Regions from separate parts of the Kitasatospora sp. NPDC002040 genome, predicted to be linked through region 4. Evidence: riboswitches for the same ligand, from Rfam matches in the RefSeq annotation. Region 4 holds a riboswitch; each other region holds the start of a gene.
What was found. A riboswitch is a leader RNA that binds a small molecule or an ion and turns the genes downstream of it on or off. The one in region 4 is predicted to bind cyclic di-AMP.

Region 1 (4,669 bases), on a different contig from region 4:
GCCCGCCCAGCAGTTCCTGCCCGCCGCCAACGGCTACCTGCTCCGGCAGGACTGGGAGGAGGGCTTCGCCACCGCGGTCCACCTGGTGCTGGATCTGGACACCGGGGAGTACGAGCTGTTCTCGGCCGGACACCTGCCCGGGATGCAGCGGCACGCCGGCACCGGCTGCTGGGAGGTCAAGGAGTCCACCGAGGGCGCGCTGCTCGGGGTGTACGACGGCGCGGTGTTCGAGGCGGTGCGCGGCCGGCTGGACCGGGGCGATGTGCTGATGCTCTGCACCGACGGCATGGTGGAGATCCCGGGCCGGGACCTGACCGAGGGGATGGACCGGCTGATGGGCGAGGCGGACCGGCTGGTCGGCGGCGCCGCGTTCTCCCAACACGGCGGCCGGGGCTCGGCGGTGAAGCTGATCGAGTCGGTGGCCAAGGACGTGAACGACGACCGCGCGGTGCTGCTGCTCTGGCGCGGGTGACGGTCCGGTGGCCGGTGTGTGTCAAGTCGGTGCGCCGGTCTTCGGCCATTCCTGATCGCCGCCGGGCGGAGTGGATCTAGGTCGGCCCCCACCAGCACGGGAACGGTCAACTTCCAGTTGGGGGCACCCGTCCGACGGACCGTCAGCTCGGCTGGGCTATCGTCTCGGTCGGCGGAAATTCGTCTCACATCGCAGGATCTTCGCGGCTGCCTTCCGGCAAGTCCTTTACGCAGTCCGCACGAACGACCACACTGAGTCCGGGTGGGACGGTCGGTTCTCGGGGGTCTCGGGGGATTGGGCCCGCCACGAAGCCTCGCTACGAAAGAATGAGGAAGTGAGTCCGGGTGGCCTTCTCCGTCTCTGCCCTGGTCCTGTTCGGGATCATCGTCATCATCTTCATCCGCAACAAGCAGTTGAAGACGAGCCATGCGATCATCGCCGCGCTCTTCGGTTTCATGCTGAGCCAGTCCACGGCGGCCAAGCCGATCCAGGACTTCCTCAGCCAGCTCGCGCAGACCATCTCCTCGGTCGCCAGCTGATCCGTCAGCGCCGTTCGGGCCTTCCGGTCCGCTAGCGACGGCCCCGCCACCAGCGACCCAACCGTCCACGCGGTGGCACGGGTTCGGCCTGCGGCGGGGCCACGGCACCGGGGTGCTCGGCGACCATCAGCAGGAACAGCCGGGCCCAGCGCAGCCGTTCGCCGCGCGGCCAGTCCTGCGCCCGCAGGGCCGCCGAAGCCGCCTGGCACACCGCGCCGTTGACCCGGACCTCGGCGACGTCATGGCCGGTCTTGCCGCCGAAGAACAGCTTCACGCCGTTCACCTGGCGGTCGGTCAGCTCCGGCAGCTCGGCGGCGGTCAGCACCGGGGTCAGTTCGCGCCCGGCGAGCCAGTCGGTCAGCGGGCCGGTGTCGGCTCCGAAGACGGCGGCCGGGCCCTGCACCACGTGCCAGCCGGGGAAGTCGGGCGTGGAGCAGTGCGCACCGCTGCCGCCGAGCAGCCCGACCACGGTGGTCGCCGTGGTCCCGGCCCACATCCTGACCGCGCTGTCGAGCTGCTCCACCTCGGTGCCGCCTACGCCGGCTGCACAGTCCCAGATCACCGGGGCGTCGCCCCGGCCGAGGTGCAGCACGTAGCCGAGGTCGAGGTGGCCGCCGGTGCCGGGCTCGGTGTGCTCGCGGAACGCCACCGCCGTGGTGCCTGGTCCGCGCACCACCGCACCGTCCACCGTGAACTCCTGACCCAGCCCGGCCATCTCGCGGACCACACCGCGCTGGACCACGGCCAGCCGCTCCTCGGGGCGCACAGACGGGTCTCCTCGCTTCGCAGCACTTCGAACAGCGGCTCTCGATGCTCGAACGCCGCGAGCGTATCGGCCCGACGTGAGCGGTGTCACGGTGAAGGTTGGCGGAGCGGGATCGAGCGGGTACGCACGGCGATTTCCGCCACCCTCCGTGGGCGGGCCGGGGACGAAGCGTCAGCGAATCGGGCCCCCAGAGGCCCAGGTCCCGTCCGGAGCGTGACCTTCGTCCCTGATCATCCTTATTGACCGTTCAACCGGGGCTTGCCAGCAAGCGGAGGATCGGCTTCTATTCGAGGCCTGTCCGGTGAACGACCGGACGGGCTCAACCGGGCGGAACGCCGAGTCCTGCCGCCGCCCGGCGCCTCGAACAAGGCACGCATGGCAGGAGCGGGGGACCCAAGGTAAGTCGCCGAACCGGTGTGACCGGTCCGGCTTGGGGTGAAGCCGCATTCCTGCGGCCGGGCAACTCCAGCCCGAACCCGACAGCTCACCTCGTAGGCGTCGGAGAGGACCACCCATGTCCGCACAGGGCAAGCACCGTCGCGTCCAGCTGTCCCACCTGACCCGGATCGCCGTCGCGACCGGCGTCCTCGGCGCCACCTTCGCGCTTCCGGTGGCCGCCGCCAGCGCCCACCAGGGCCACGCCACCGCCGTCGCACCGCAGGCCGCCCCGGCTGCCGCGAGCACTCTCGCCACCGAGACCGCCACCGAGACCCCGGCCGTGGCCCCGGTCGCGGACGCCACCCCGGCGGCGAGCCAGTACAAGGTCGTCGGCGGCGACACCCTCTCGAAGATCGCCACGGCCCAGCAGGTCGACGGCGGCTGGGAGAAGCTCTACCAGGACAACCGCAGCGTGGTCGGCGGCAACCCGAACCTGATCTTCCCGGGCCAGCAGCTCTCGCTCTCCGGCAAGGCCGCGGCCGCCGTCGCGCCGAAGGCCGCCGAGGCCCCCAAGGCCGAGACCAAGCCCTCCACCAACTCCACCGCGGACACCTCCACCAAGGCGTCCCGCTCCAAGTCGGCCGTCGCCCCGAAGGCCGTCGAGGCCCCCAAGGCCAAGCCGGCCACCACCGCGCCGAGCACCGCCGCCGCCAAGCCGGCCACCGTGGCCACCGGCGGTTACGTCGCCCCGGTCAGCGGCGGCACCTCCACCGCGTACCACGCCTCCGGTTCCTCCTGGTCCAGCGGCTACCACACCGGTGTCGACTTCCGCGCCTCGACCGGCACCAGCGTCAAGGCCATCACCGCCGGCACCGTGGTCTCGGCCGGCAACGGCGGGTCCTACGGCAACGAGGTCGTCGTCAAGCACGCCGACGGCAAGTACTCCGAGTACGCCCACCTCTCCTCGATCTCCGTCTCGGTCGGCCAGTCCGTCTCGGCCGGCCAGCAGCTGGGCCTCTCCGGCGCCACCGGCAACGTGACCGGCCCGCACCTGCACTTCGAGGTCCGCACCGGCCCGTCCTACGGCTCCGACATCGACCCGGTCGCGTACCTCCGCGCCCACGGCGTGAGCCTGTAACGGTCTGACCCCGTCTCAGACGCCTTCGGCCCCCGGATCACCGATCCGGGGGCCGAAGGCGTACCCGCCCTGCCGCACAGACGACTTCGGCCCCGGGCCGGCGACTTGGTCGCCGGCCCGGGGCCGAAGTGGGTGGAGCGGGTGACGAGAATCGAACTCGCGTGACCAGTTTGGAAGACGTAGCCACCACCTGGCCCTTGAGCAGCGCACTCTCTGACTAGCAGGGGAGCGAGTTCGTCGCCATGATTCCCTGTGGTTCCCCGGGGCTAGCTGGCGGACCGGGCACGCAACGGGCACGTGGCTGGGCTCCGACTGCCTGCAGGAGTAGCATCCAGCCATGACGAAGGTCGCACTCATCGGTAGCCATGAAGTGTTGAGTAAGAAGATCGACGTTCAGCTCGTCAAGGGCAGGGCGCTCTTGGACCTTCCTCGTGCGAGTGTTGCAGAGGTCGAGACATTCCAGTCGAGCTTCTTCACTTGGAACGAGTACACGCAGACTCTCCTGACGATGAGCTTCAAGGTTGAGGGAGCACTGACATCAGCGCCGCCCGGTGAGTTCATCGCCCTTGATCTTGGTGTGTTTGATGTCAAGTACGGAACGGCCAAGACAGCTGAGGCCGTGAGGTCTTCAGTCCTGGCGACCCTTGAGAAGAAGTTGCGGGTGCTGGAGTCGATCAATGATCGTCTTGAGATCTGGGTTGAGGCTGCTCCACCAGTGCCGCGTCACGTTTCGGGCGATGCGATCTTCCTGGTGCATGGTCGAGATCACGCAACCCGCGAGACTGTTCGCAGCTTCCTGCAGCAGGTCGCCTCGCGAGACGTGATCGTGCTTGATGAGCAGGCAGGTAAGGGAGCCGACATCCTTGGGAAGCTCCTGAACCATGCCCAGAAGGCTGCCTACGCCATCGTGCTTCTGACAGGAGACGATGAGGGCCGCCTGGCAGGCGAGGGTGACCTCAAGCCCCGGGCGCGCCAGAACGTGATTTTGGAGCTCGGCCTGTTCTTGGGCCTGCTCGGTCGCCAGAACGTCATGGCCTTGTACGAGCCGGGAGTTGAGATCCCCAGCGACTTCCTAGGCGTCACCTACGTTGAACTTGACCCCTACAAGGCGTGGAGGATGGGCGTCGTGAGCGAGCTTCGTGCGGCTGGCATCGACGCTTCGATTGACCGGACCCTCGGCTAACAGATGGATGCCGCGCTGAGCGTCACCGCGCGGGTGGTGGAGCGGTTTTGGCCGGTGTCCTGTCTGGTCTGGGGCCGAGCATGATCGGGGGGCCGTAAGCTCGCCGCGTCTCGGTCAGGGCTTTTGGGCCTGACCGCAATTTGGCCGAGTGGCCCCCCGGTCTTGCTCGGTGCGGGGCCCGGTCCTGGCAGGT
Region 2 (4,669 bases), on a different contig from region 4:
CCAGCCGCTGCTCGCCGTACCGGCGGGCGATCAGGTCGCAGGCGGACCAGGCGAGTTCGTAGGCCAGGCCGATCCCGGCCGATCCGGCCGCGAAGTCGCCGTCGGCGGGCAGCACGGCCGTGAAGCCCTTGGCCGCGGCCGCCTTGGCCAGTTCGGGCGCGATCTGCCGGGGCGTCCGGCCGGTGCCCCGGTAGCCGGTGTAGTCGGCGACGCCCTCGGAGAGCCAGAGCGGCGTCCAGGGCCGGGTGTCGGCCCGGGTCGCCACGTGGGCGGCCTCGTGCACGGTGACCACCCGGCGCCCCAGCTCGCTCAGGCCCGCGTACGCCTGCGGGTTGATCAGCACCCGGTCGGCCGGGCTGTGCACCGGCGCCCCCGCGGCCGCCGTGGTGACGGCGGCGATGCCCGCGTACCCGTCCGCGGAGACCCCCAGCAGCTGGGCGAACTGCTCGCCGGTGGCCGGGTGTTCGAGCAGCAGCCGACCGGGCCAGTCACCGCCCCAGAGCTCGGTCACCAGTGGTACGGCCCGGTCGGCGGCGGCCGCCGCCGCGGCCAGCGCGGCCGGGTCGGCCTGCCCCAGCACGATGCTGTGGGTGCCGCGGACGGCCCGGATCTCGCCCAGGTCCCAGAGCGCCGCACCACCGACCGGCCGGTCGCTGCTCAGCAGCCACGCCCCGTCCACCAGCTCGCAGCCGATCCGCCGGGTGAGCACGGCCGGGTGGTCGTCGAAGTCCGCGATCCGCCAGCCGAGTTCGGCGGTCAGGGTGAGCGTGCCGCCGACCGGCTCGGCGAACTCGGTGATCCGGTACGAGAGTTCGGCCAGCGGCAGCTGCGCCAGCCGGGCCAGCGCCGCCTGTTCGGCCGGCCGGGACGCCGGGGTGACCCCGGCCAGCAGGGCGGAGCGGTCCAGCCGGAGCTGCGCCCTGGCCCGGTCGGCGAGCAACGCCTCGACCGCGGACCTGGCCGAGGGCCGGGTGGCGCCGGCCGAGGCGCTCGGCGCCACCACGGTGGCCGGGACCGTCCGCACGGCCGGCGGCGAGAGCTGGACCAAGCCGGCCGCCGCCAGCAGCAGCGCGGCGCGGCGGGACAGCACGGAGCCGCCGACCGCTCCCCCGTCCACCGGGGCAGGGTCGGCGGCCGACGGCCGTGGACCGGTCAGACCCGCACCACCCCGGTGACGGGCATCGCGTTGACGCTCTCGTAGCGGACCCGGGCCCCGGGGTAGGGCGCGTGCACCACGACACCGCCGCCGGCGTACATCCCGACGTGGTGCATGTCCCTGTAGAAGATCACCAGGTCTCCCGGCCGGGCCTCGGCGAGGCTGATCCGCTGCCCCGCGCCTGCCTGCTGCTGCGAGGTGCGCGGCAGGGTCACTCCGGCCTGCCGCCAGGCCCAGTACATCAGACCCGAACAGTCGAACGTACGCGGGCCGGTCGAACCGTACACGTACGGGGAGCCGATCTTGCTGCTCGCGGCCGCCAGTGCGGCGGCGGCCCGGCCGGAGGCGGCGGGCAGGTTGCCGAGGTCGAGCCGCTCGCCGCCCCGGGCAGCCCGCTTGGCGGCGTCCCTGGCGTCGTCGTCGGCCATCCTGGCCCGCTCCCCCGCGCCCAGCGTGTTCAGCAGCCGCTGGGCCTTGACCAGCCGTTGCCGGATCTCCTGCTTGCCCTCGTCCAGGGTGCGGCGGACGGACTCCAGCTCGGCCAGCTTGGCGGTGGTCTCGGCCCGCTGCTGGTCGAGCCGGCGCTGACGGTCGATCACGTGCCGCAGGGTGTCGCTCTGCCGCTCCGTGGTCTGCTCCAGGGTGCGGGCCCGGGTCAGGTAGGCGTCCGGGTCGGAGTCCAGCATCAGCTGCACCGCCGGGTCGATGCCGCCCGCCCGGTACTGGGCGGCGGCCACCGAGCCGAGCCCGGAGCGCAGTTGGGTCAGCTCCTCCTGGGCCACCGCCACCTGGCTCTGCAGCGAACCGGTGTCGGCCTGCAGCTGCCGCTGCTGCTCCATCGCCGCGTTGAACTTCTCCGAGGCCTGCTCGGCCTCCTCGTAGAGCTGGTCGACCTGGGCCTTGACGTCCTTGCGGGTCGGCGGTTCGGCCGGGGCACCGGGTGCCGCCCCGGCGGTGCCGGTCGCGGCGAGCCCGAGCACCGTGGTGGCCGCGGCGGTCAGCACCAGCGCCCGGGTGAACCGGCGGGCGCCTGGCAGGGGAGAACGGCTGTGCGTCGACATACCGGCGGCGGCTCCATTCCTGCGCCGGGCCACCGCCGTCGCCCGGGTCGGGCGGCGTCCTCGCGAAGGTCCGGGGGCAGACGTTAGCGAGTCGCAGCGATCTAGTCCAAACCCCTACAGCACCGAATATTTGACCACTAATCGGACACCAGTGCCGGTTCCGGAAACGCCGCAGGCCCGGCACGGGGCCGGGCCTGCGGGCAGTACGACGAACGGGTGGTCAGACCCGGACGATGCGGGTGATCGACATCACCGTGGCGGACTCGTACCGCACCAGGGTGCCGGTCCGCGGGGCGTGCACGATCTGGCCGTTGCCGACGTACATGCCGACGTGGCCGCCACCGCGGTAGATGATCAGGTCGCCGGGCTTGGCGTCGGCGATGTTGGTGCCGATGTTCTGGCCGGCGCCCATCTGCGACTCCGAGGTGCGCGGCAGCGAGACCCCGGCCTTGTTGTAGGCCCAGAGCATCAGGCCGGAGCAGTCGAAGCTGTCCGGGCCGGTGGCGCCCCAGCCGTACGGCTTGCCGATCTGCGACACCGCGGCCGCGACCGCGGCGGCGGCGTGCGAACCGGCCGGCAGGCCGCTCAGGTCGGGGCGGCTCTCGGTGCGCGAGGCGCGGTCGTCCGAGGCGGGCTTGGCGGTCGCCTTGGTGGCGGCCTCCGCGGCGGACCTGGCCTCGGCGGCGCGCAGCGCCTCCTGCTCCTGCTTGCTCAGCGAGTCGAACAGCGACTGCGCGGCGGCCAGCTTGGCCTGGATCTGCTCCTTGCCGGCCTTGAGCTCCCGGGCGGTGCTCTCCAGGTCGGCGAGCTTGTTCTGCGCCTCGGACTTCTGCTGGTCGAGCTTGGCCTGCTCGCCCTTCAGCGTCTTGAGCGCGTCGGCCTGCGAGGTGCCGAGCTGGCTCAGCGAGTCGGCCTGGCCCAGGAAGGCGTCCGGGCTGCTGGAGAGCATCAGCTGGACGGTGGGAGATATCCCGCCGGTCCGGTACTGCTCGGCGGCGACCTCGCCGAGGGCGCTCTGAATGGTGGTCACCTCGGCCTGCTGCCGGGCCACCTGGTCCTGGAGGGCACTGACCTGACGCTGCAGGGTCTGCTGCTTCTCCGTGGCCGCGTTGTACTGCTCGGTCGCAGCCTCGGCCTGCTCGTTGAGCTGGTCGACCTGGGTCTTGACCTCGTCCTTGGTGGGAGTCGGGTCGGCGTGGGCACCGGTCTGGGCGGACAGGGCCACCGCAGCGGCGGCGGCAGCCGTGATGATCGAGACGCGGGTACGGCCGGCAGGCTTGGGACGACGATGGGACGCCACGAAGGCGGGCTCCTTCTTCCTACGTCCGCCTACCGGGTGAGCTGACGGGTTCGGGCTGGAAGAGATGCCCTACGACGCCTCACCGGCGAGCCGTCTCACGACGGTCCGTCGACCTGGCGCCGATTCACCCCGAGGAACGTGGTTCCCCGGCTCCGATCGACAGCACCCTCACAGGGGCTTCCCCGTACGGCAGTCGGACTGCCGCGCTGTGCGCTCGAACTCGGCGGTAACCCCCGCCGCCACCCAGGCTGGGTGATCGACAGTGCGGTGGTTCGAGACGACCCTAGTAACCCAACCGTGATCGGTTCAAATCCTTGTAAGTAAAAAGTCGTAATGAAGTCGTGATTCGTCAGAATTTACGACTGCCAGTGACCGGAAATGCACACTGTGCTGACGAAACCTCAGGTTGCGGGCATGGAACGGCCCGCCGAATGTGTCCCGGATCACAGAGAGATTTCGGCGGGCCCGCGCGTGTCACGGCGCGTCAGTTGCGGGTGTTGCTACGGAGATGTCCGTTATGCCGCATCAGGCTGACGGAAGGTCAGATCCGGCGGATGGTCTTGATCGGCATCGCGTCGCCCTGCATCACCTTGACCACGTCACCGGTGCGCGGGGCATGCACCACCAGGCCGTTGCCGATGTACATCCCGACGTGGTGCGCGTCGCTGTGGTAGATCACCAGGTCGCCCGGCTGCGCGTTGGCGAGGTTGTTCCCCACGCCGGTGCCGGCCGAGGCCTGCGACTGCGAGGTGCGCGGCAGCGAGACGCCGGCCTGCGCGTACGCCCAGACCATCAGGCCGGAGCAGTCGAAGGTGTTCGGGCCGGTGGCGCCCCAGACGTACGCCGAGCCGCGCTTGCTCATCGCGGCGGCGAGCGCCTTGGCGGCGTAGCCGGAGGCCGGCGGCAGGTTGCTGAGGTCGATCCGGCTGGAGTCGCGCGAGGCGCGGTCACCGAGCACGGCCCGCTGGTCGGCCACGCTGAGCTGGTTCAGCAGGCGCTGGGCCTCGGCCAGCTTCTTCTGCACCTCGGCCTTGGCGTCGTTCAGCACCTTGGTGTTGCGGTCCAGCTCGGCCAGCGTCTCCGCGGCCTCGGTCTTCTGCTGGTCCAGGCGGCGCTGCTGGTCCTTGAGCGACTGCAGGCTGTCGGTCTGGG
Region 3 (4,669 bases), on a different contig from region 4:
AGGTGATCGAGCAGGTGCTGAGCCGGCACGGCTTCACGCCGGTGCTCTGCACCCAGACGCCGGGCGGCTCCACCGAGGACGAACTGGTGGAGATGCTGGTCGAGCGGGGGGTGGCCGGCATCGTCTTCGTCTCCGGCCTGCACGCCGACTCGACCGCCGATCACGACCGGTACGCCAAGCTGACCGGCCGTCAGGTGCCGTTCGTGCTGATCAACGGCTACAGCGAGAAGATCGCCGCACCGTTCATCTCGCCGGACGACCGGGCCGCCATGTGGATGGCCGTCCAGCACCTGGTCGAGCTCGGCCACGAGCGGATCGGCCTGGCCGTCGGCCAGCGCCGGTACGTGCCGGTGCTGCGCAAGATCGAGGGCTTCACGGCGGCGATAGGGGAACTGCTCGGGGTGAACGGGGCGGAGGCCGAAGGGCTGGTCCACCACACCCTGTTCAGCGTCGAGGGCGGCCACGCGGCGGCGAACGCACTGCTCGACAAGGGCTGCACCGCGATCGTCTGCGGCAGCGACATGATGGCGCTCGGCGCGATCCGCGCGGTCCGCCAGCGCGGGCTCGCGGTGCCGCAGGACGTCTCGGTGGTCGGCTTCGACGACTCCCCGCTGATCGCCTTCACCGAGCCGCCGCTCACCACCATCCGCCAGCCGGTCGAGGCGATGGCCACCGCCGCCGTCGACGCCCTGCTGGAGGAGGTCGGCGGCAACCCGGGACAGCGCGCGGAGTTCATGTTCCAGCCCGAGCTGGTGATGCGCGGCTCCACCGGGGCCGGCCCGAAGAGCTGACCGTCCGTCGAGTGGGGCACGGGGATCGTCCCCGTGCCCCACTCGCGCGTTCCGGCTCCCCCCGCCGGGGGAGGGGGTCCGCCCCGGGGACGAGGCGGCCGGGTCGGGCCCGGCGGGAGGATCGGTCCGTGCCCGCGAACCGGGCCGGAACCGAGGAGCTGTCAGATGTCCGTCCCCGCACCCCGCTGGGCCGTGGTCGCCGCCCACGCCGTCCCCCTGGTCACCCTGCCGTCCGGCCTCTGGCGGCTCGGTCTGGTGACCGGCTTCCCCGACTGGTACGGCGACCGGACCTGGGTGCTGCAGGCGGCGCCGTTCGTGCTGCTGCTCAGCCTGGTCTCGGAGGCGCTCGCGCTGCTCACCCTCGGCCTGGTCCGGCCCTGGGGCGAGGTGGTGCCCGGGTGGGTGCCGCTGCTCGGCGGGAGACGGGTGCCGGTCCTGGCGGCGGTCGTCCCGGCGGGGGTGGGGGCGGTCCTGGTCATGGTGGTCATCGGCGGCGCGACCGTCAACCAACTGCTGCAGCCGGCCGGGCCGGTGAGCGACCAGGGCGAGTCGATGCCGCACAGCGGCCCCGGGTTCTGGCTGCTGCTGGCCTGCTACCTGCCGCTGCTCGCCTGGGGCCCGCTGCTGGCGGCGGTCACCGTCGCGTACCACCGGCGCCGGCGCGGGGCGGGCCGGGCGGCCGTGGCTCAGTCGTCGGACGGGTCCGCGGGGAGGTCTGCGGGAAGGGTCGCGGGAAGGTCCGTGGACGGGTCGGCGGCCGGCGCCCCGGCCCGGCCGAGGGCGGCTTCGAGCTCGGCCACCCGCGCGTTCAGGCGCTGGACGTCCTGGACGGCGTCCAGGTAGTCGGCCTTGTGGCGCTTGGCGATATCGCTGAGGGTGTCGACCCGGTCGGCGAAGGCGTCCCGCTCGGTGGCGAGCGGCTGGACGGCGGTGTGGAAGACGGCTTCGGCGATCCAGTCCGCCCAGGCGTTGATGTGCTGGGTGCCGGTGGCGCCGCTCAGGTCGGCGTTCTGCAGACCCTGCAGCATGGCGGGCCGGATGGTCTCGGCGATGCGCTGGGCCCCGGTGGGCTGCTCGGTCATGGCTGGTCCTCGCGGTCGGCTGTCGGCAGGGAACTCCGGGACATGACCAACGGAACGAAGGCGCACATCGCCCGCCCAGGATATCGCCGCAGCGCACTGCCCCCGGAGCCGACCAGGTCTCCGGGGGCAGTGCGCTTACGGGCCGGGGGTGCGTCAGACGCGACCGGCGAAGTCCGGCGCCCAGTTGGCGATGGACTCGGTCTTCACACCGGCGCGCGGGTTGGCGGCCTCGACGTACTTGCCGTCGCCGATGTAGATCGCGACGTGGTAGACGCCGGAGTTGCTGCCGTTGTTCGACCAGAAGAGCAGGTCGCCGGTCTGGAGGTTGTCCAGCGAGACCCGGGTGGCGGCGTCCGCCTGGTCGTTGGCGACCCGCGGCAGCGAGATGCCGGCCTGGCGGAAGGCGGCCTGGGTCAGACCCGAGCAGTCCCAACCGCCGTTGCTGCTGCCGCCGTAGACGTAGGCCTGGCCGAGCTTGGACATCGCGAAGTTGATCGCGGCGGCCTTGCTGCCGGTGGCCGCCACCGTGGTGGCGGTGGTCGAGCCGGAGGCGGCCTTGGTGCTCTTGCCGCCGGTCTTGGCGGAGGAGCCGGTGGACGAGCCGGTGGAGGGCGAAGCCGGCGCCGGGGCGATCGGCTTCGGCGCGGGGGTGACGACGGTGGTGGTGCCGCCGAGGGCCAGCTGCTGGCCCGGGTAGATCATGTCCGGGCCCTCGGTCAGGATCGACCGGTTGAGCTCGTAGATCTTCTCCCAGCCGCCCTCGACGTTCTGGCTCTGGGCGATGGTGGACAGCCAGTCACCCGGCGCCACGGTGTAGCTCTTGGCCGCCGTGGTCGTGGTGGTCTGCTGCTCGGCCGCCTTCGGCGCCGGGGCGGCGGCCTTCGGGGTCTCGGCCTTGGGGGTGGTCGCCTTGGGGGTGGCGGCCTTCGCGGAGCTGTCCGAGGAGGTGTCGACCTGGGCGGCGCCGCCGCCCTTGGTCAGACCGGCCTTGACGGAGCAGACCGGCCAGGCGCCGGGGCCCTGGGAGGCGAGCACCTTCTCGGCTATCGAGATCTGCTGGCCCTTGGTGGCCTGGTTGGCCTGGGCGGCGTACTGGGTGCCACCGAACTCGGCCCAGGTGCTGGAGGTGAACTGGAGGCCGCCGTAGAAGCCGTTGCCGGTGTTGATGCTCCAGTCGCCGGTGGACTCGCACTGGGCGACCTTGTCCCAGGTGGAGACGGTGGCGGCGGAGGCGGAACCGGCCGCGAGGCCCGGGACCGAGAGGCCGATGCCGACCACGCCGGTCGCGGCGATCAGACGGCGGGTGCGCTTGGAGGCGCTGCTGGACAGCATGAAGATGCGTTCCTCTCCCACGCCTGCGAGGTGAGCTGTCGGATTCGGGCTGGAGTTGCCCGGCCGTGCTTGAGCACGGCTTCACCCCTAGCCGAAAATCGGTCAAATCGGACCAATCCCCGGCGACTTACCTGTGGTTCCCCCGCCCCTGCCATGGTGCGTACTGAGCTGCCTGTTCATCCGGTGGCAGGACTCGGCGTTCCGGATGGACGGGGTCCGTGTGGCCACGAACAGGGGAGCACATTAGGCAGGCTTAAGTTGAAACCGCAAACCTCTGTGATGTGGATCATGGTTTGTTCAGGGAACCTTCATGGACCGGAGGAGTGAATTCCAATGGTTGATTTCGATCGAATCTGATCAAAAGCCTTGCCGTTCAAGGGACTTGCCTATGCTTCAGGCGAGGCGGCCGCAGGCGCCGCCCGGGCGGAGAGGTGCGCGGCGGCATGCGGCACGCGAAGAGGCCCGAACCGGCCCCGGAAGGTAACGACTCGGCAAAGGCCGGGCGGAGAAAGGTACTCGGCTGGATCGCGGCCGGCACGGTGGTGGCCGCGGTCGGGGTGGAGGAGCTGGTCCGGCGCACCGGGGGCGCCCCTGACGGCCCCTCGGCTCTGCCGCCGCCCTCCGCCGAAGCTTCGCACTCGCACGGCACCGACGTCCCCTCGGCCTCGCCGTCGCCCTCGCCGTCGGAGTCCCCCCTGCCGACCCCGGCGCCGGCCCGCCCGTGGTCCGACCCGGCCGGGTGGGGCGGCAGCCTGCCGAGCCCGGCCGCCGCCGTCCGGATCTCCGACCACGTGCTGCTGGATGCCGATGTGTCGGTGGGGTCGTTGGTGGTCGAAGCATCCGGTTCGCTGACCTTCGCGGCCGACCGCTCGGTGGTGCTCAGCTCGGCGGGGAACGTCGAGGTGAAGGGCAGTCTGACGCTCGCTCCGACCGATGCCGTCCTGCACACCCTGCGCTTCCCGGCGGTCGACGAGCGACGCTTCCAGGGCGGTGGCATGACCCTGGTCCCGAGCGACACCGGCCTCTGGGTCACCGGCGCCGGCTACCTGCGGCTGGACGGCGCCGCCAGGACGGCCTGGGTCCGCGCCGCGGGCCCGCTGAAGGCGGGCGACACCACCATCGCCCTCGCCGCCGCGCCGACCGGCTGGCGCCCCGGCGACGAGCTCGCCGTCACCCCGACCGGAGCCCCCAACGCCGAGGGCTTCTCGGAGCGGTACGACCTGCGCACCATCGCCGCCGTCAGCGGCAGCACCGTCACGCTGGACGGCCCGCTCAAGTACCCGCACCCCCGGGTGGCCACCGGAGGGGGCGTCACGGTCGGGGCCGAGGTGCTGAATTTGACCCGTAATGTCCGAATCGAGGGGACGGAGAAGGGCCGGGCCCACGTCCACCTGACCAGCTCCCGGAAGTCCGACGTCCGGCACGCCGCGCTGCGCTGGCTCGGGCCGCGCGCCCCGGGCAAGG
Region 4 (4,669 bases):
GCTGGAGCTTCTCGCTGGCCACCTGGCCCGCCTGCGGCGGCACCGCCAACGCGCCCTCGCCGCACCTCTACCTGACCTGCTACGGCAGCTACACCGCGCAGCCCTGCCTCGGCGTGCTGCCCAGCGGCGGCTACGACTGCTACCCCGGGCAGCGCCAACTGCTGGCCCGCTGGGACGGGTTGTACGGCGTCGACCAGCTCACCCAGGACTGGTGGACCACCTACTACGGCGGCCAGGGCTACTACAGCTCCGGCCAGGGCATCCAGGCTGCGATCGACGCCGGCTCACTGATCGGGCCGCTCCAGCAGGCGGGCATCCCGGCGAGCATCCCCAGCTACCTGCTGGCCGGTGGCTCCGCCGACCTGCCCGGCCTGCTGAACGAGAACCGCGGCCCCAGCGACGGCCTGGTCTTCACCGCCAGCGCCCTCGACACCACCGGCATCGGCACCGTCGCCGGCACCAGGCTGCTCACCGGCCTGAACCACCTCGAACTCGGCTGGGCCCCGGCCGCAGCGGCCCAGATCCAGACCTGGCTGTCCTGAACACCCGGACGGGGCCAGAGGGTTGGTCCCTCCGGCCCCGGGCGGTGCAGGGTCAGGCGAAGGTGCTGGTGGCCCAGAGGGCGCCGCCGATGCCCTGGCCGCCGTCCTGGCGGTAGATCACCAGGTTCCCGTCGTCCTGGAGCCTGAGGTGGGCACCGTGGTTGCCGTAGGTGCCGCTGTTCCAGAGGGCGCCGCCGGTCTCCGGTCCGCCGTTGGCCGGGTAGAGCACCAGGTTCCCGTCGGTCTGCATCACCAGCCGGGTGCCGGGGTTGCCGCTGGTGTGGCTGGCCCAGAGGGCCGCGCCGTCGCTCCTGCGGTAGAGCACCAGGTTGCCGTCCTGCTGCAGCATCAGCAGGGTGCTCCCCTGCTCGGCCCACTGCCGGGGCCAGACCGTCCGTCCGGACGGGAAGGCCGGTCCGGTCCGGAGGGTGCCGGTGGACCAGAGCGCGCCGGCCGCCGGGCCGGGAGCGGAGTCCCCGCGGTAGAGCACGAGGTTGCCGTCGTCCTGGAGGGCGAGGTAGGCGCCGCTGTTGCCCGAGGTGTTGCCGGACCAGAGGGCGCCGCCGGTGGCCGGCCCGCCGCCGCTCCGGTAGACCACCAGGTTGCCGTCGGGCTGCATGACGGCGTACGCGCCGGGGTTGCCACCGGTACCGGAGGACCAGAGCACGCCGTTGGCGACCTTCCGGTGCGTCAGCGCCAGGTCGCCGTTGGCGAGCATGGTCAGCTTCAGGTCCTGGCCGAGCAGGGACTGACCGGCCGTCAGGGTGGCGCCGGGGGCGAGCAGCGGGCGGGTGGGTGCCACGACGCCGTCGATCCAGCTGCCGAGGTTGTCGGTGCGGACCTCGTAGGCGCCGTTGTCGGTGGTGGCAGGGGCGCCGAAGCAGCCCTTCTGGTGCGAGGTGCTGGAGATCGCGACCAGCTCGGGGACACCGCCGACGGTACGGAAGGCCGGGCCGCCCGCGTCGCCCTTGCAGACGGAGACGTAGCTCGGGGAGCTGCCGCTGATACCGATGCCGCCGGCGTCGACGCTCTGCACCGTGAAATCGCCGGCGCGCAGCTTGGTCGGCGCGGCAGTGCTCAGGGTGCTGCCGAAGCCCGCCACCGTGAGGATCTCGCCGGCCGCCGGGGCGGTGCTGCCGAGCTTGATCCGGTTGGCCCCGAAGACCGGGAACTCCAGCTTGGCCAGCACCAGGTCGCGGTCGGCGTGCGGGGCGAGCGTGGTGACCTTGAGGGTCCGTCCGGACGCGGTGTCGGCCAGGTCCACCCGGTTGACCGTCGCGGTGGTGGCGAGCCTCGGCGGGCCGGCGGCGGCGGGGGTGGTGCCGTCGGCGAAGCAGCTCCTCGCGGTCAGCAGCCAGAGCGGGTCGATCAGAACGCCGGAGCAGCTCAGACCCTGGTCGCCGATGGCGAGCTTGGCGGTGAAGGAGTACTCGTCGTCCATCGGGACGTCGCCGGTCACGGCGTTGGCCGGGCCGACCGCACCTCCGGTGAGGAGGCCGAGGGTGAGAGCCGTGACGAGTACTCCGGCGGACCTGCTGAACCACGGGCGCGGTGCGCGCATATGTCTGTGCCTTTCGCTGACGGGACGGAGAAGTCGGTCGAACTTCCGTTTATCGGGGCGGAGTTGATTGGTCGGCGAAAGATGGCAGCAGGCATTCGTGAATGCCGCTGCGAAACCCCCGCTGAGCGCCGAGCGTATGATAAGAACACCGGCCCGTCGAGTTGATTGGCCTGGGATGAACGGCAGTTGACCGGCCGTCGGATGCGGTGGAATGGCCCTTGGGTCACCGTTTGCCGGATTTCGGCAATTCGTGTGAGCAGGACCGGTAATTCCTCCTGTGCGACCGGGAGTGCCGTCCTGATTCCGCCCGTTTTCCGGGGATGTGAGAGAGGTCTCATTGTCGATGGTCGGACAATCTGCCTAGCCTGCATGGAGTTGTCCGCGCCGCTGCGGACGCCGTCGCCGGGACGCCGAGTCCTGTCCGCCCGTCGACGGTTACTCGACCACACCGAGTTCGGACAGGAGCGGGGGAACCAGGTCAGTCTGCGGTCACCCCTGCCCCGGCAGGGAACCGCTCGGGGTGAAGCCGCGCGCACGCGCGGCCGGGCAGTCCTCCGGCCCGAACCCGACAGCTCACCTCGTAGGCGTCGACGAGGACCCTGCCCATGCGTATTGCCCTGACCCCTGCGCGTCTCGGCGCGGCCGCCCTGGTGGCCGTACCGCTGATCGCCGCTGCTCCGCTGGCCGGCCAGGCCCAGGCCGCCACCTCCGTCACCCAGGACCGGCTCACGCCGGGCTCGATGGCCGCGAACACCGCGACCAAGGCCGGTCTGACCGTGCACTCCGGCAGCTGCTTCACCGCGAAGACGCTCGGTGTCGGCGTCCGCGACGCGGCCGGCCGCAACCTCGACTTCCCCGGCAACGCGAGCAACGTGCAGATCTGCCCGAGCGGCGTGAACTTCACCAGCGGGGCCCGCTCGCTGCCGGCCGGCACGTACACCCAGTTCGGCTTCTGGCAGGACCTGAACGGGAGTTGGCACAACCTGCCGTCGCAGCGGCTGACGGTCGGCGGCGCGGTCACCCCGACCCCGACGCCCACCCCCACGCCCACCCCGGTGCCGACCCCGACCCCCACGCCGACCCCCACCACCCCGGCCGGGACCTCACCGATCCCCGGCAAGGCGCTGACCTGGTCGGAGGAGTTCGACAACGGGATCGCCTGGGGCTCCAAGTGGGTCGGCGACCGCAGCAGCTCGTACCGCTACGGCACCCACAACCCGGACGACAACAAGCTCGACTGGATCAGCCAGAACGGCGTCAGCGTCTCGGGCGGGGTGGCGACCTTCACCGCCAAGCCCTCCAGCCACACCCTGGAGAACGGCAAGCAGGCCTGGGACACCGGGCTGCTCACCACCGAGTACTCCTCGGAAGGCTTCCAGGTGAAGACCGGCGACTACGCCGAGACCCGGGTCAAGCTGCCGGCCGGCTCCGGTGCCTGGCCGGCGCTGTGGACCTGGAAGAACGGCAACGGGGAGATCGACTCGTTCGAGTACCACCCCGACAACGCCGGTCTGCTGGAGCTGACCAACCACGTCAAGTCCGGCCTGAAGTACCACACCGACGCGAACGCCGTCGGCCACGACAAGTGGGTCACCATCGGCACCTACTACGGCGCCAACTCCGTCGACTGGTACGTGAACGGGACCAAGGTGTTCTCCGACGGCACCGGCGTCGGCAGCAACTGGTCGGCCTACCTGATCCTCAACCTGTCGGTGGGCGCCGGGCAGTACCACCCGGGCCCGTCCGGCTCGGCCCCGATCAGCTTCGCCTCGGACTACGTCCGGGTCTACCGCTGACTCACCCGACGGTCAGCGTGAACGGCGTGCTGTTGTTCGCGGTGTGGTGATCGTCGGTGCTCACCACCCTGACGTGCCCCTCGGCCCTGGTGCCGGGGGGCACGTCGGCGTTCACCCGGACCGGGACGAGCGCGGTCGCGCTCCCGAACGGGGGCAGCCCGGGGCCGAAGGTGCAGCTCACCACCCGGGCGCCCGCCGTCCGGCAGGTGGTCGGGAAGTACGGCCCCTCGGCGGTGAACCCGGCCGGCAGGTCGATCAGCACCGTGAACGGGGCGGTCGTCCGCAGCGGTCCGCCGTTGGCGACGAACCCGTGCACGGTGGTCAGCCCGCCGGGCGCGGCCGGGTCCGGGTCCAGCCGGACCACCTGGAGGTCCGAGCCGCCCGGTACCGCGACCGCCGGGCCGATGCCCAGGACCAGGGCCGCCGACGCGGCCAGTCCGAGGGTGATGACGCGTCCACGCATTGCGCTCTCCTGCTCACCGAACGTAGTGCTGCCGGTGCAGAATCTATCGGCGCGGCGCGGGTTCGTGCGGATGCGAGGGCGGACGCGGGGACGGTGTCCGGCTCAGGGAGCCAGGACCTGACCGAGTCGGGACGCGATCTGACGCATCACCGGGACCAGCGAGGAGTTGCCCGCCTGCGCCTCCAGGGCGCGGATCCGGGCCTCGGGGCCGGAGACCGAGAGCGCGGTCGGGGTCGGCGCGCCCGGGACGGCGACCGCGATGCAGCGGACGCCGATCTCCTGCTCCTGGTCGTCCACCACGTAGCCG

Region 1: it holds a riboswitch for cyclic di-AMP, as region 4 does, so the genes downstream of both, ABT118_RS15005 (M23 family metallopeptidase) here and ABT118_RS24035 (glycoside hydrolase family 16 protein) in region 4, are expected to answer to the same signal.
Region 2: it holds a riboswitch for cyclic di-AMP, as region 4 does, so the genes downstream of both, ABT118_RS19895 (C40 family peptidase) here and ABT118_RS24035 (glycoside hydrolase family 16 protein) in region 4, are expected to answer to the same signal.
Region 3: it holds a riboswitch for cyclic di-AMP, as region 4 does, so the genes downstream of both, ABT118_RS27905 (transglycosylase family protein) here and ABT118_RS24035 (glycoside hydrolase family 16 protein) in region 4, are expected to answer to the same signal.

The regions. Positions count from the first base shown of each region.
Region 1 is NZ_JBEOXV010000004.1:414,898-419,566, reverse strand. Features, by position in the region: gene ABT118_RS15020 (PP2C family protein-serine/threonine phosphatase) at 1-472, shown strand, start outside; gene ABT118_RS15015 (hypothetical protein) at 817-1,011, shown strand; gene ABT118_RS15010 (DUF6348 family protein) at 1,043-1,777, opposite strand; cyclic di-AMP (ydaO/yuaA leader) riboswitch at 2,136-2,288, shown strand; gene ABT118_RS15005 (M23 family metallopeptidase) at 2,292-3,293, shown strand; gene ABT118_RS15000 (TIR domain-containing protein) at 3,631-4,476, shown strand.
Region 2 is NZ_JBEOXV010000008.1:139,209-143,877, reverse strand. Features, by position in the region: gene ABT118_RS19905 (hypothetical protein) at 1-1,117, opposite strand, end outside; gene ABT118_RS19900 (C40 family peptidase) at 1,153-2,217, opposite strand; gene ABT118_RS19895 (C40 family peptidase) at 2,438-3,517, opposite strand; cyclic di-AMP (ydaO/yuaA leader) riboswitch at 3,528-3,692, opposite strand; gene ABT118_RS19890 (C40 family peptidase) at 4,059-4,669, opposite strand, start outside.
Region 3 is NZ_JBEOXV010000018.1:17,227-21,895, reverse strand. Features, by position in the region: gene ABT118_RS27915 (LacI family DNA-binding transcriptional regulator) at 1-791, shown strand, start outside; partial or broken gene ABT118_RS27910 (hypothetical protein) at 957-1,463, shown strand; gene ABT118_RS32785 (hypothetical protein) at 1,478-1,873, opposite strand; gene ABT118_RS27905 (transglycosylase family protein) at 2,027-3,226, opposite strand; cyclic di-AMP (ydaO/yuaA leader) riboswitch at 3,211-3,376, opposite strand; gene ABT118_RS27900 (hypothetical protein) at 3,649-4,669, shown strand, end outside.
Region 4 is NZ_JBEOXV010000012.1:133,201-137,869, reverse strand. Features, by position in the region: gene ABT118_RS24045 (esterase/lipase family protein) at 1-542, shown strand, start outside; gene ABT118_RS24040 (trypsin-like serine protease) at 595-2,103, opposite strand; cyclic di-AMP (ydaO/yuaA leader) riboswitch at 2,540-2,705, shown strand; gene ABT118_RS24035 (glycoside hydrolase family 16 protein) at 2,709-3,899, shown strand; gene ABT118_RS24030 (COG1361 family protein) at 3,901-4,362, opposite strand; gene ABT118_RS24025 (IclR family transcriptional regulator) at 4,465-4,669, opposite strand, start outside.